DNA from 3 places in the Micromonospora sp. WMMD712 genome. Region 2 is predicted to be linked to each of the others. Evidence: riboswitches for the same ligand, from Rfam matches in the RefSeq annotation. Region 2 holds a riboswitch; each other region holds the start of a gene.
What was found. Region 2 has a riboswitch for cobalamin ahead of metE (5-methyltetrahydropteroyltriglutamate--homocysteine S-methyltransferase). Riboswitches for the same ligand answer to the same signal wherever they lie in the genome.
Positions count from the first base shown of each region.

Region 1: another riboswitch for cobalamin. It lies ahead of cobN (cobaltochelatase subunit CobN); the one in region 2 lies ahead of metE (5-methyltetrahydropteroyltriglutamate--homocysteine S-methyltransferase).
Region 3: another riboswitch for cobalamin. It lies ahead of O7633_RS05905 (ribonucleoside-diphosphate reductase subunit alpha); the one in region 2 lies ahead of metE (5-methyltetrahydropteroyltriglutamate--homocysteine S-methyltransferase).

Region 1 is NZ_CP120743.1:410,495-414,063, forward strand. It holds gene O7633_RS01670 (hypothetical protein) at 1-478, opposite strand, end outside; gene O7633_RS01675 (hypothetical protein) at 590-925, shown strand; gene cpt (chloramphenicol phosphotransferase CPT) at 960-1,493, opposite strand; cobalamin riboswitch at 1,753-1,882, shown strand; gene cobN (cobaltochelatase subunit CobN) at 2,171-3,569, shown strand, end outside.
Region 2 is NZ_CP120743.1:5,386,621-5,390,189, reverse strand. It holds gene metE (5-methyltetrahydropteroyltriglutamate--homocysteine S-methyltransferase) at 1-1,928, opposite strand, end outside; cobalamin riboswitch at 2,042-2,256, opposite strand; gene O7633_RS23460 (hypothetical protein) at 2,372-2,638, shown strand; gene O7633_RS23455 (acyl-CoA dehydrogenase family protein) at 2,793-3,569, opposite strand, start outside.
Region 3 is NZ_CP120743.1:1,442,874-1,446,442, reverse strand. It holds gene O7633_RS05915 (SDR family oxidoreductase) at 1-287, opposite strand, end outside; gene O7633_RS05910 (ester cyclase) at 434-838, opposite strand; cobalamin riboswitch at 1,081-1,292, shown strand; gene O7633_RS05905 (ribonucleoside-diphosphate reductase subunit alpha) at 1,429-3,569, shown strand, end outside.

The sequences.
Region 1 (3,569 bases), 2.9 Mb from region 2:
CGCCGTCGGCCGCGTGCCGGGCGAGGATCGTGACCCGCGGGTCGGCCAGCAGCGCCGGCCGGCGCAGGACCTCGCTGCCGTGCGCGGCGGACCAGTCGGCCAGCCCTCGCGCCGACGTGACCGGGGCCAGTGCGGTCGGGCCGGTGCCGGGCGGCACGACGAGCGGCGCGCCGAGCGGTACGGCGGGCGGGCGGTGGATCCACTCGGCCGCGAAGAGCACCCGGAAGCCGTGCGGGGCGAGGTCCAGGTCGGCGAAGCTGTCCTTCACCGACGCGCCGGGGCCGGCGTCGATCCGGGCCAGCAGCCGGGCGGCGTCCACGCCGGGGCGCAGGGTCACCGCGTCCGGATACCACTGCGGAGAACGGCGGGGCACCGACCAGGCGTCCGCGTCGCGCGCCCCCGCGAGGCCGTGGGCCCGGCCGACCAGGTCGCACCAGTCGGCGTTGTCCCGCGCCGCCACCGCCCGCCACGCCGCCACCGGGGGAGTGTACGGGGAGGCCGGCCGGGTCAGCTTCCTCACATCCCGCGTCCAGCAGGCTGCCAGGCGGGGATGCTCCACTGGAGGGCACGCCGAGGAGAGGAGCCGGGCATGGGCTGGTTCAGCCGCCGCCGACCTGTCGCCGACGGGATCCCGACGAAGCTCGACCGCGAGGCGACGCCGGACGACCTGGCCGCCCTGGAGGAGTTCGTCCGCAGCCGCCGGGGCGTGGAGTTCTACCTGGAGCCGGAGACCACCGCGACCGACACCACCGTGATGGCGATAGCCCACGACGGGGAGTGGATCCGGCGGCGGACCGGGTCGCCGCGGGCCGCCGCGAAGATCGCCCAGCGGCACGCCGTGCCGTTGTACGAGGCCGCGCGGACAGGGTACCCGGAGCGGATGCGGGCCTGGAACCGGGCGCACCCGGAGCGCCGGGCGCGCTGACCCCGGGCGCCGCCGGCCCGCCGCACCGAGTCGCTCAGCGCACGTGCGCGGCGATGGCGCGGGCGCAGTCGAGCGACTCGGTGCGGCCGGTGTCGACCTCGACGTCGTAGCGGACCCCCTCGTGCACGGTCTCGGCCTGCGTCGCCGCCATCCCGATCACCCGGTCGCCCCGGGCGATCTCCCGCGCCGCCGCGACCGCCGGGGGACACCGCACGCCGGCCCACAGCACGTCGACGTCGGCCAGGTAGCCGCCGAGCCGCTCCTGGGAGGCGCCGCCGCCGAGGAAGACCTCGTCCAGGATGATCCGCGCCCCGGCGTCCGCCATCGCGGCGATGCCGACCAGCCAGGCGTGCTGCACGGCGAGGAAGTCCCCGCCGACGTCGACCTCGCCGTGTGGGCCGAAGCTCAGCCCGGCGGGGCTGCCCAGCAGGGCCGGCGGCAGCCGGGCGATCAGGTCGTCCACGCCGAGACTGATCCACGGGTGCGGCAGGATGCGCTGGAGGCACCGGACGATCGCGGACTTGCCCGAGCTGGAGCCGCCGTTGAGCACGATGACCTGCGTCGCCACTGATCGGATTCCCTTCGGGCAAGTCCCGTCCCGCGCCGGCGGGCGATGATCGGAATCAGCCTAGCCAGCCCGGGGGCGGGCGGCGGGGAAATGCGCGCGGAACGGGTCGCATCCATCGGCGTACGACATTTGCTTTCGCCGCATCCGATTCCCGATGCAATTGTCAGGCATCGATGTAGTTAGGGGGGTGGGGTGGCCGGGAGCCCGGCGTTGACCGGCGGCGGTCGGGTGTGGCAGCATTCGCGGCCTGACGGCAGTGAAGGAAGCCGGTGCGATTCCGGCGCGGTCCCGCCACTGTCACCGGGGAGCGATCCCCCCTCGTGAGTCACGGCCGTGTGTCTGCGGTTGGAAGGCCGGGGGAGAGCGTCGATCCGGAAGCCAGGATACTTCGGCCGTCGGAGCGACCCCAGGGCGTGGACACCCGAGGAGGACCCGATGACGCACGGCGTCTCGCACATCGACGTACACCGTCGCCGCCTGCTGGCGCGCGGCAGCCTGCCCGCGCCCCGTCGCCGCACCTGAGCCCGAGCCCCGCGTACCGCGCCATGCTGCGCCCCCGGCGCCCCGGCCCGCGCCGGTGAGCCGGCCGCAGGCCCGCCGTACCCGCTGAACCCGCGCCCATGCCTGCCCGCAGGCGGCCTGCCCGCCGCCCCGTGCATCACTCTCCGGAGCCCTCCGTGCGCACCCTGCTGCTGTCCACCGCCGACACCGACCTGCTCGCCGCCCGGGCCAGCGGCGCCGGCTACCGGCTGGCCAACCCCGCCCGGGTCGCCGCCGACGCCGTGCCGGCGCTGCTCGACGGCGTCGACCTCGCCGTCGTACGGCTGCTCGGGGGCCGGCAGGCGTGGCCGGACGGCCTCGCGGCCGTGCTCGGCTCCGGGGTGCCGACGGTCGTCCTCGGCGGCGAGGCGGTGCCCGACGCGGAGCTGATGGCCGCGTCCACCGTGGCCTCCGGGGTGGCCACCGGGGCCCTGGCGTACCTGGTCGAGGGCGGGCCGGGCAACCTCGCCGAGCTGGCCCGGTTCCTCTCCGACACGGTGCTGCTCACCGGCGAGGGCTTCGCCCCGCCCGCGCCCACCCCCGGGCACGGCGTCCATGGCGAGCGGCCCGTCAAGCCCGAGCGGCCGACGGTCGGGATCGTCTTCTACCGGGCGCACGCCCTCGCCGGGAACACCGCCTTCGTCGACGCCCTCGCCGACGCCGTCGACGCCGCCGGGGCGAACCCCCTGCCGATCTTCTGCGGCTCGCTGCGCGGGCTCGCCCCCGGCGACGGGCCGCTGGAGCTGTTCGCCCGCTGCGACGCCCTCGTCGTCACCGTGCTCGCCGCCGGCGGGACGGTGGCCGCCGACGCCTCCGCCGGAGGCGACGACGCCTGGGACGTCGGCGCGCTCGCCGCCCTCGACGTGCCGATCGTGCAGGCGCTCTGCCTCACCAGCACCCGCGACCAGTGGGCCGGCAGCGACGCCGGGCTGTCCCCGCTGGACGCCGCCATGCAGGTGGCCATCCCCGAGTTCGACGGCCGGATCGTCACCGTGCCGTTCTCGTTCAAGCGGATCGACGCCGACGGGCTGTCGGTCTACGAGCCCGACCCCGAGCGGGCCGCCCGGGTCGCCGGGATCGCCGCGCGCCAGGCCCGGCTGCGGCACGTGCCCCACGCCGAGAAGCGGCTGGCGATCGTGCTCAGCTCCTACCCGACGAAGCACTCCCGGGTCGGCAACGCCGTCGGCCTGGACACCCCCGCCTCGGCGGTGCGGCTGCTCGCCGCGCTCGCCGACGCCGGCTACCACCTCGGCGACGGGCCGGTGCCCGACGACGGGGACGCGCTCATCCACGCCCTGATCGCCGCCGGCGGCCACGACGTGGAGTGGCTCACCCCCGAGCAGCTCGCCGCCGCCGACGCCCGGGTGCCGGGGGCGGACTACCGGCGCTGGTTCGAGGCGGTCCCGGCCGCGCTGCGGGAGCGGATCCGCGAGCACTGGGGCGAGCCGCCCGGCGAGCTGTACGTCGACGACGGGCACGTGGTGCTCGCCGGCCTGCGGCTGGGCAACGTGCTGCTGGCGATCCAGCCGCCGCGCG
Region 2 (3,569 bases):
AACTCGGAGTAGCACAGATGGGTGTGGATCTGGATGTCGTCGGCGACACCGCTGGTGGCCAGGCGGAACGCGCCTACCGCCCAGTCCAGGTAGGCATCCTGGTCCGCCGCGCGCAGGGGCAGGGTTTCCCGCAGGGCCGGCTCGTCGACCTGAATCACCCGGATGCCGGCCGCCTGAAGGTCGCGGCACTCGTCACGCAGGGCGAGGGCGATCTGGTCGGCGGTGACGTTGATCGGCTGGTCGTCGCGCACGAACGACCAGGCGAGGATCGTCACCGGTCCGGTGAGCATGCCCTTGACCGGCCGGTCGGTCAGCGATTGCGCGTAGGAGGACCAGGCGACCGTCATGGGAGCCCTGCGGGCCACATCGCCGTAGATGACCGGCGGGCGGACGCAGCGGGAGCCGTACGACTGCACCCAGCCGTGCTCGGTCGTGGCGAAACCGGTCAACTGCTCACCGAAGTATTGGACCATGTCGTTGCGCTCCGGCTCGCCGTGCACGAGTACGTCGAGGCCCAGCCGCTCCTGGAGCCGGATGACATGCTCGACCTCGGCGCGCATCCGCTGGACGTAGCCGGAGTCGTCGAGCCGGCCGGACCGGTGTGCGGCGCGGGCCGCACGCAGCTCGGCGGTCTGCGGGAACGAGCCGATGGTCGTGGTGGGCAGCGGCGGCAGGTGCAACCGGGCCTGCTGGACCGCCGCCCGCCGCCGGTGGTCGCCCCGTTGCCTGTCGCCTGGGCGCAGCGCGGCGAGCCTGCCCCGCACGGTGTCGTCGCGCCACGCTTTCGGGGCGGGTGGTAGCGGTTCAGGCAGCGGCGTCGTGCCGTCGCGCAGGGCGCGGCCGAGCAGGACGACCTCGTCGACCTTCTGCCGGGCGAAGGCCAACCGCCGTCGCAGCTGCGGATCGAGCGTGGTCTCGGCGGCGAGGTCCACCGGCGTGTGCAGCAGGGAGCAGGAGGTGGACACGGCGACGTGGTCGGCGAGCCCGGTGACCGCGGCACCGGTCGTTATCGCCGCCCGAAGGTCGGTGCGCCAGACGTTGCGACCGTCGACGAGCCCGGCGACGATCGTCTTGCCGTGCAGTGGGCCGGCTCCGGCGAGACGTCGCAGGTTGCCGGGCCCGGCAACGAGGTCCAGGCCGAGCGCCTCGACCGGCGTGTCCAGCAGCGCGGGCAGCGCGTCACCGAGTTCCCCGAAGTAGGTGGCGACGAAGATCCTCGGCCGCTGCCGCACGGAGCACAACCGCATGTAGGCATCGTGTAGCGCCTCGATCTCGGCCGTGGTGCGGTCGGCCACGTAGGCGGGTTCGTCCAGCTGAACCCACGTGACACCGGCGGCGGCGAGGGCACGGAGAACGTCGGCGTACACGTCGACGAGTTCGGCCATCCGATCGAATGACTCGACGCCTGGTGTGGAGGTCTTGGCCAGCAGCAGGAACGTGGCGGGCCCGACCAGCACCGGTCGGCTCTCGATACCCAGTGCGCGGGCTTCTCCGTACTCACGCAACGCCTTGTCGGGGTTCGCGGCGAAGACGGTGTCGGGTCCGATCTCCGGGACCAGGTAGTGATAGTTCGTGTCGAACCACTTCGTCAGTTCCAGCGCCGGTTCGGCGTCGACGCCGCGGGCCATGGCGAAGTAGGTGTCGAGCCCTGACAGGCCGAGTCGGGCGAAGCGTCGTGGGACCGCGCCGACGGCCACCGCCGTGTCGAGGACGTGATCGTAGTAGGAGAACGTGTTCGACGGGATCGCGTCCAGGCGGGCGTCGCGCAGCGTCCGCCAGACCCCGGCGCGCAGCGCGACCGAGGTGCTCTCCAACTCCGCGGCGTCGATGCGGCCCGCCCAGTAGGCCTCCACGGCCTTCTTCAGTTCACGGTTACCACCGATACGTGGATAACCGAGCACGGTGCTCTGACCGAATGTGGTGCTCATGGGTCCTTCCCTCGAAGCGTCCGAGGACTCACGCGAGGGCGGGAGGGAAGAGGCGCAGGGGCGCACCGGCTTCCGCCCCGGCCTTCCCGAGAGACCGTCAGCGGCGCACGCCGGCCGGCGTACGCGGTGCGGGCAGGTCTTCGGACTCGTGGGCATGACCTGTCCGGTCGCCTAATGGCCGTCGCTTCCCAGACCTCGCGGTCCAGTGCTTGATGACGGCGGTCGTTCCCACTCACCGCTGCGGGGCAGTCCCGGTCTCGCACCGGGTTCCCTCTTACGACGCCGCGACGCTTGAGCGTCACAGCGAACCAGCACTGCTGTCTATCCTAGGTGTCCAGAAGCGATCGGCGTTGGCGCGTCCCCCTTCGAGACACAGAGACATCGCGGCAGCAGCCTCGAGCTGTCCGACGGGAAGGTGACGAATGGGCAGTAGGATCGACAGGGTGGCCGTGCTCGTGGACGGCAGCGAATGGGTGGCGATTCGCCCGGAGGACTTCGAACGCCTCGACGCCTGCCGACGGCAGGTAGGCGCGACGGCTGCCCGCGCCACCCGGCTGGAGCACGAGGTGCGTCAGGCCCGGGCCCGGCTGGCGCGGATCGAGGCGATCGTCGCCGAAGGCGACTCCACCGACAGCATGTGTGAGCGTCTCACCCGGGTACTGGCCGGCTCGGATACGGCCCGGCCAGCTGTCAGGGGTCGAGAGGCGTGACGGAGTCACCCCTCAGCCGCTCGCGGTCGTGGTCGACTCCCCTGCCTTGAGTGCCCACGCGGACCACACCGGTGACCGGATCTGAACGACCCGCGTCGACAGGCTCCTCACCGCGGTCTTCTCTGTCGGACCACCGCCGGATGCCGGGGGTCGGTCAGCTGTGTGCCGTCATGCGTGGATACCGCCCGGTGAGAAGGTGGTCGCCGAGTTCCCGGGCCTTGTATGCGACAGGATCGTGCAGGGTGAGCGTGCGGGCGTCGCGCCAGAACCGGTCGAGGCCGGTGGCGCGGGCGGTCGCGCGCGCGCCGGTGAACTCGAAGATCCTGCTCGTCGCCTCCGTGGCCAGTCGGCTGGACGCGACCTTCGCGGCGGAGACGGTCAGTGCCGTCCGGCCGCGTTCGGTCGGGGTCAGGGCGGGGCCGCGGGCGTCGGCCTCGGTGAGGGCGCGGGTCGCGTGGTCGGCCAGGAGGTGCGCCGCGTCCAGGGCTGCGGTGAGCTCCCCGTAGCCCGTCAGCACGTGGGGATCGTCGACGGCTTGCCCGAGTCCGCTCGCGGGCCAGGGGCGCGAACGCTCGCGGGTGTATCTGGCGGCCTCGTTGATCGCGCCGGCAGTGATGCCGACGAGGACCTGCGTGAGGACTGCCTGGAAGGCCAGCGACACCAGGGACAGGCGTAGGTGGCGGGGGCTGGACTCGTCTTCGTCGGCCGGGAAGGTGCCCAGCACGTCGCCCTGGCTGACCCGGACGTCGTCGAAGGCGACGCTTCCACTCGCCGTCAGGCGTTGGCCCAGATTGTCCCAGTCCGGAGGGTGCGAGACTCCACTGCAGCTGCCGTGCATGACGACGACGAGACGTGCCGTGTGATCGTCGCGGATCGCGCTGACGAGCAGGCGGTCGGCGACGGCGCAGCCGGTGGCGAACGCGCCGCGGCC
Region 3 (3,569 bases), 3.9 Mb from region 2:
AAGATCTCCCGGACCCGGGCCATGGGGGTGCCCTCGAAGACGCCGATCAGCCCGACGCCGGCGTTGTTGACCAGCACGTCGACGGGCCCCGCCGCGGCGAACGCGGCGGTGATCGTGTCGGGCCTGGTCACGTCGAGCTCCAGGACGCGGAGCCGGTCCGACTCGGGCAGGACGTCCGCGCGCGGCGTCCGCATGGTGGCGATGACGTTCCACCCCTGCGCGAGGAAGTGCCGGGCGGTCTCCCGCCCGTATCCGGAGGAGGCACCGGTGATGAGGATCGTCTGCATGGCGTGAATGCTCCTGTCGCCCGTTCGGATGGTTGCCGCACCAATGCTGGGCGGTGGCCGGGGGAGTCACATCTGTCATTCGACTTCCCGATCCGGGCGCCGCCGGGGCGGGCGACTCAGGCGTCGCCCCGGCGGCTGGCGTCCGGCTAGGACGGGAGGGCGCCGATCTGCTGCATGATGGTCAGCCGGTCGGGCGACACCCAGAACTCCGCGATCTTGCCGTCCTCGACGCGCATGACGCCGATGCCGACCGCCGAGACCCGTCGCCCGCTGGCGGGCACGCCCATGAGCTCCCCGTCGTGGGTGCCCTCGTACCGGCAGCGCAGCGCCACGAGGTCCCCGTCGGCGATCAGCTCGACGAGGGGGTGGCGCAGGTCGGTCATGCCGGCGAAGAAGGCGTCACCGAACTCCTTCACCCCCTGCCGGTCCATCGACGGCAGCCCGGCCGGGTGGAACCGGTAGTCGTCGGTGCACAGGTGCAGCGGGGTCGTCCGGCCGCGGTCGAGCTCCTGGAAGTAGTCGCGGACGATCCGCTTGTTCTCCTCGGACATGGGTGGTCCTCTCGGTCGAGGGGTCGGGATGGTGACGAGCCGGGGCGGGCCCCGCCGCGACGGCTCGCCGGTCAGTCTCGTGCGGCCGGCGGCGCGCGGCGTCTGTCAACCGACTGCATCTCGCCCTGCCGGCCGCCCGCGGTTCCGGCGCTCCGCTCACCCGTCGCGGTGGTGGGGTCACGCTGCGAGGCGACTCGCCCGGCACATCATCTGGTGTTGCCATCTTCGCCTTGCGCCCATATATGGTGTCACCCGTAGCTGGTTCGACCGCCGCTCCACGGTGGTCGAGGCAAGAGGGAACCCGGTGCGAATCCGGGGCTGCCCCGCAGCGGTGAGTGGGAACGACCGCCGTCAACGAAGCACTGGGCCCGGCCGGGCCTGGGAAGCGACGGCCAGTAGGCACCGAGCACGACGCCCGCGAGTCCGAAGACCTGCCAGCGTGCCGCACGCGTCGCGTGCGGCGGTCGAAGGCCGCGTGGGACGGCCGACGCCATCAGCCGGGCAGCGGCGGCGAAGCGCGCCGTCGCGGGTGCCCGGCGGCGTCCTCCCGCGCGCCCTCGACCTCGGCGACGGGCTTGAGGAGGGCGAACATGGGCGCGACGCGGGAGCTGGCGGGGCCGGGGCAACGCCGGCACGTCATGCAGGTCCGGAAGCGGGACGGCGACACCGAGCCGGTGGACGTCAACAAGATCGTCGAGGCGGTGCAGCGCTGGGTCGCCGACCTGGACGAGGTCGATCCGCTGCGGGTGGCGACGAGGACGATCAGCGGCCTGTACGACGGGGCGACCACCGCCGAGCTGGACAAGCTGTCGATCCAGACGGCGGCGGAGCTGATCGGCGAGGAGCCGCAGTACTCGAAGCTGGCGGCGCGGCTGCTGGCCGCGTACGTGGCCGAGGAGGTCCGCGGGCAGCAGGTGGACAGCTTCAGCCAGTCCATCCGGTACGCCCACGGCCTCGGCCTGATCGGCGACGACACGGCCGTGTTCGTGGCCGCCCACGCCCGCGAGCTGGACGACGCCGTCGACCCGGCCGGTGACCTGCGGTTCGAGTACTTCGGCCTGCGCACCGTCGCCGACCGCTACCTGCTGCGGCACCCGCAGACCCGGCTGGTGGTGGAGACGCCGCAGTACTGGCTGCTGCGGGTGGCCTGCGGACTGTCGCAGACGCCGGGGGAGGCGGTCGCCTTCTACCGGCTGATGTCCAGCCTGGCGTACCTGCCCAGCTCGCCGACGCTGTTCAACTCCGGCACCCGGCACACCCAGATGTCGTCGTGCTTCCTGGTCGACTCGCCGCGCGACGAACTCGACTCGATCTACGAGCGCTACCACCAGGTCGCGAAGCTGTCGAAGTTCTCCGGCGGCATCGGCATCTCCTGGTCGCGGGTGCGGGGCCGCGGCGCGCTGATCCGGGGCACCAACGGGCGCTCGAACGGGATCGTGCCGTTCCTCAAGACGCTCGACGCCGGGGTGGCGGCGGTCAACCAGGGCGGCCGGCGCAAGGGCGCGGCCTGCGTCTACCTGGAGCCGTGGCACCCGGACGTCGAGGAGTTCCTGGAGCTGCGGGACAACACCGGCGAGGAGTCCCGGCGCACCCACAACCTGAACCTGGCCAACTGGATCCCGGACGAGTTCATGCGCCGGGTCGAGGCCGACGGCGACTGGTCGCTGATCGACCCGTCCGACGCCCCCGAGCTGCCCGACCTCTACGGCGAGGCGTTCGACTCCGCGTACCGGGCGGCGGAGAAGAAGGCCGTCCGCACCGTGAAGGCCCGCGACCTGTACGGGCGGATGATGCGCACGCTCGCGCAGACCGGCAACGGGTGGATGACGTTCAAGGACGCGTCCAACCGGCTGTCCAACCAGACCGGCGAGCCGGGCAACGTGATCCACCTGTCGAACCTGTGCACCGAGATCCTGGAGGTCAACGACGACGCCGAGACGGCCGTGTGCAACCTCGGCTCGGTCAACCTGGGCGCGCACGTCGGGGCCGACGGCGTCGACTGGGACCGGCTGCGCGCGACGGTCCGCACGGCGGTGGTGTTCCTCGACCGGGTCATCGACATCAACTACTACCCGGCGGCGCAGGCGGCGGCGTCGAACCCGCGCTGGCGGCCGGTCGGGCTCGGGCTGATGGGCTGGCAGGACGCGCTGTTCACCCTGCGCCTGCCGTTCGACTCGCCCGAGGCCCGCGAGCTGTCGACCCGGGTGCAGGAGGAGATCCTGCTGACCGCCCTGGAGACCTCCGCCGGCCTCGCCGAACGGTTCGGCCCGCACCCGGCGTACGCCCGGACCCGGGCCGCCCGCGGCGAGCTGCACCCGGACCTGTGGGGCGCGGAGGTCACCCAGACGGCGCGGTGGGCCGCGCTGCGCGCGCGGATCGCCGCGCACGGCCTGCGCAACTCGCTGCTGGTCGCGATCGCGCCGACCGCCACCATCGCCTCGATCGCCGGCTGCTACGAGTGCATCGAGCCGCAGGTGTCCAACCTGTTCAAGCGCGAGACCATGTCCGGCGAGTTCCTCCAGGTCAACACGTACCTGGTCCGTGAGCTGAAGGAGCGCGGGCTGTGGACCCCGGCGGTCCGCGAGCGGATCAAGCGCGACGAGGGCTCGGTGCAGGGCGTCACCGAGCTGCCCGAGGCGGTGCGGAGCCTGTTCCGCACGGCGTGGGAGCTGCCGCAACGCGCGCTGATCGACCTGGCCGCCGCCCGCGCCCCGTACGTCGACCAGTCGCA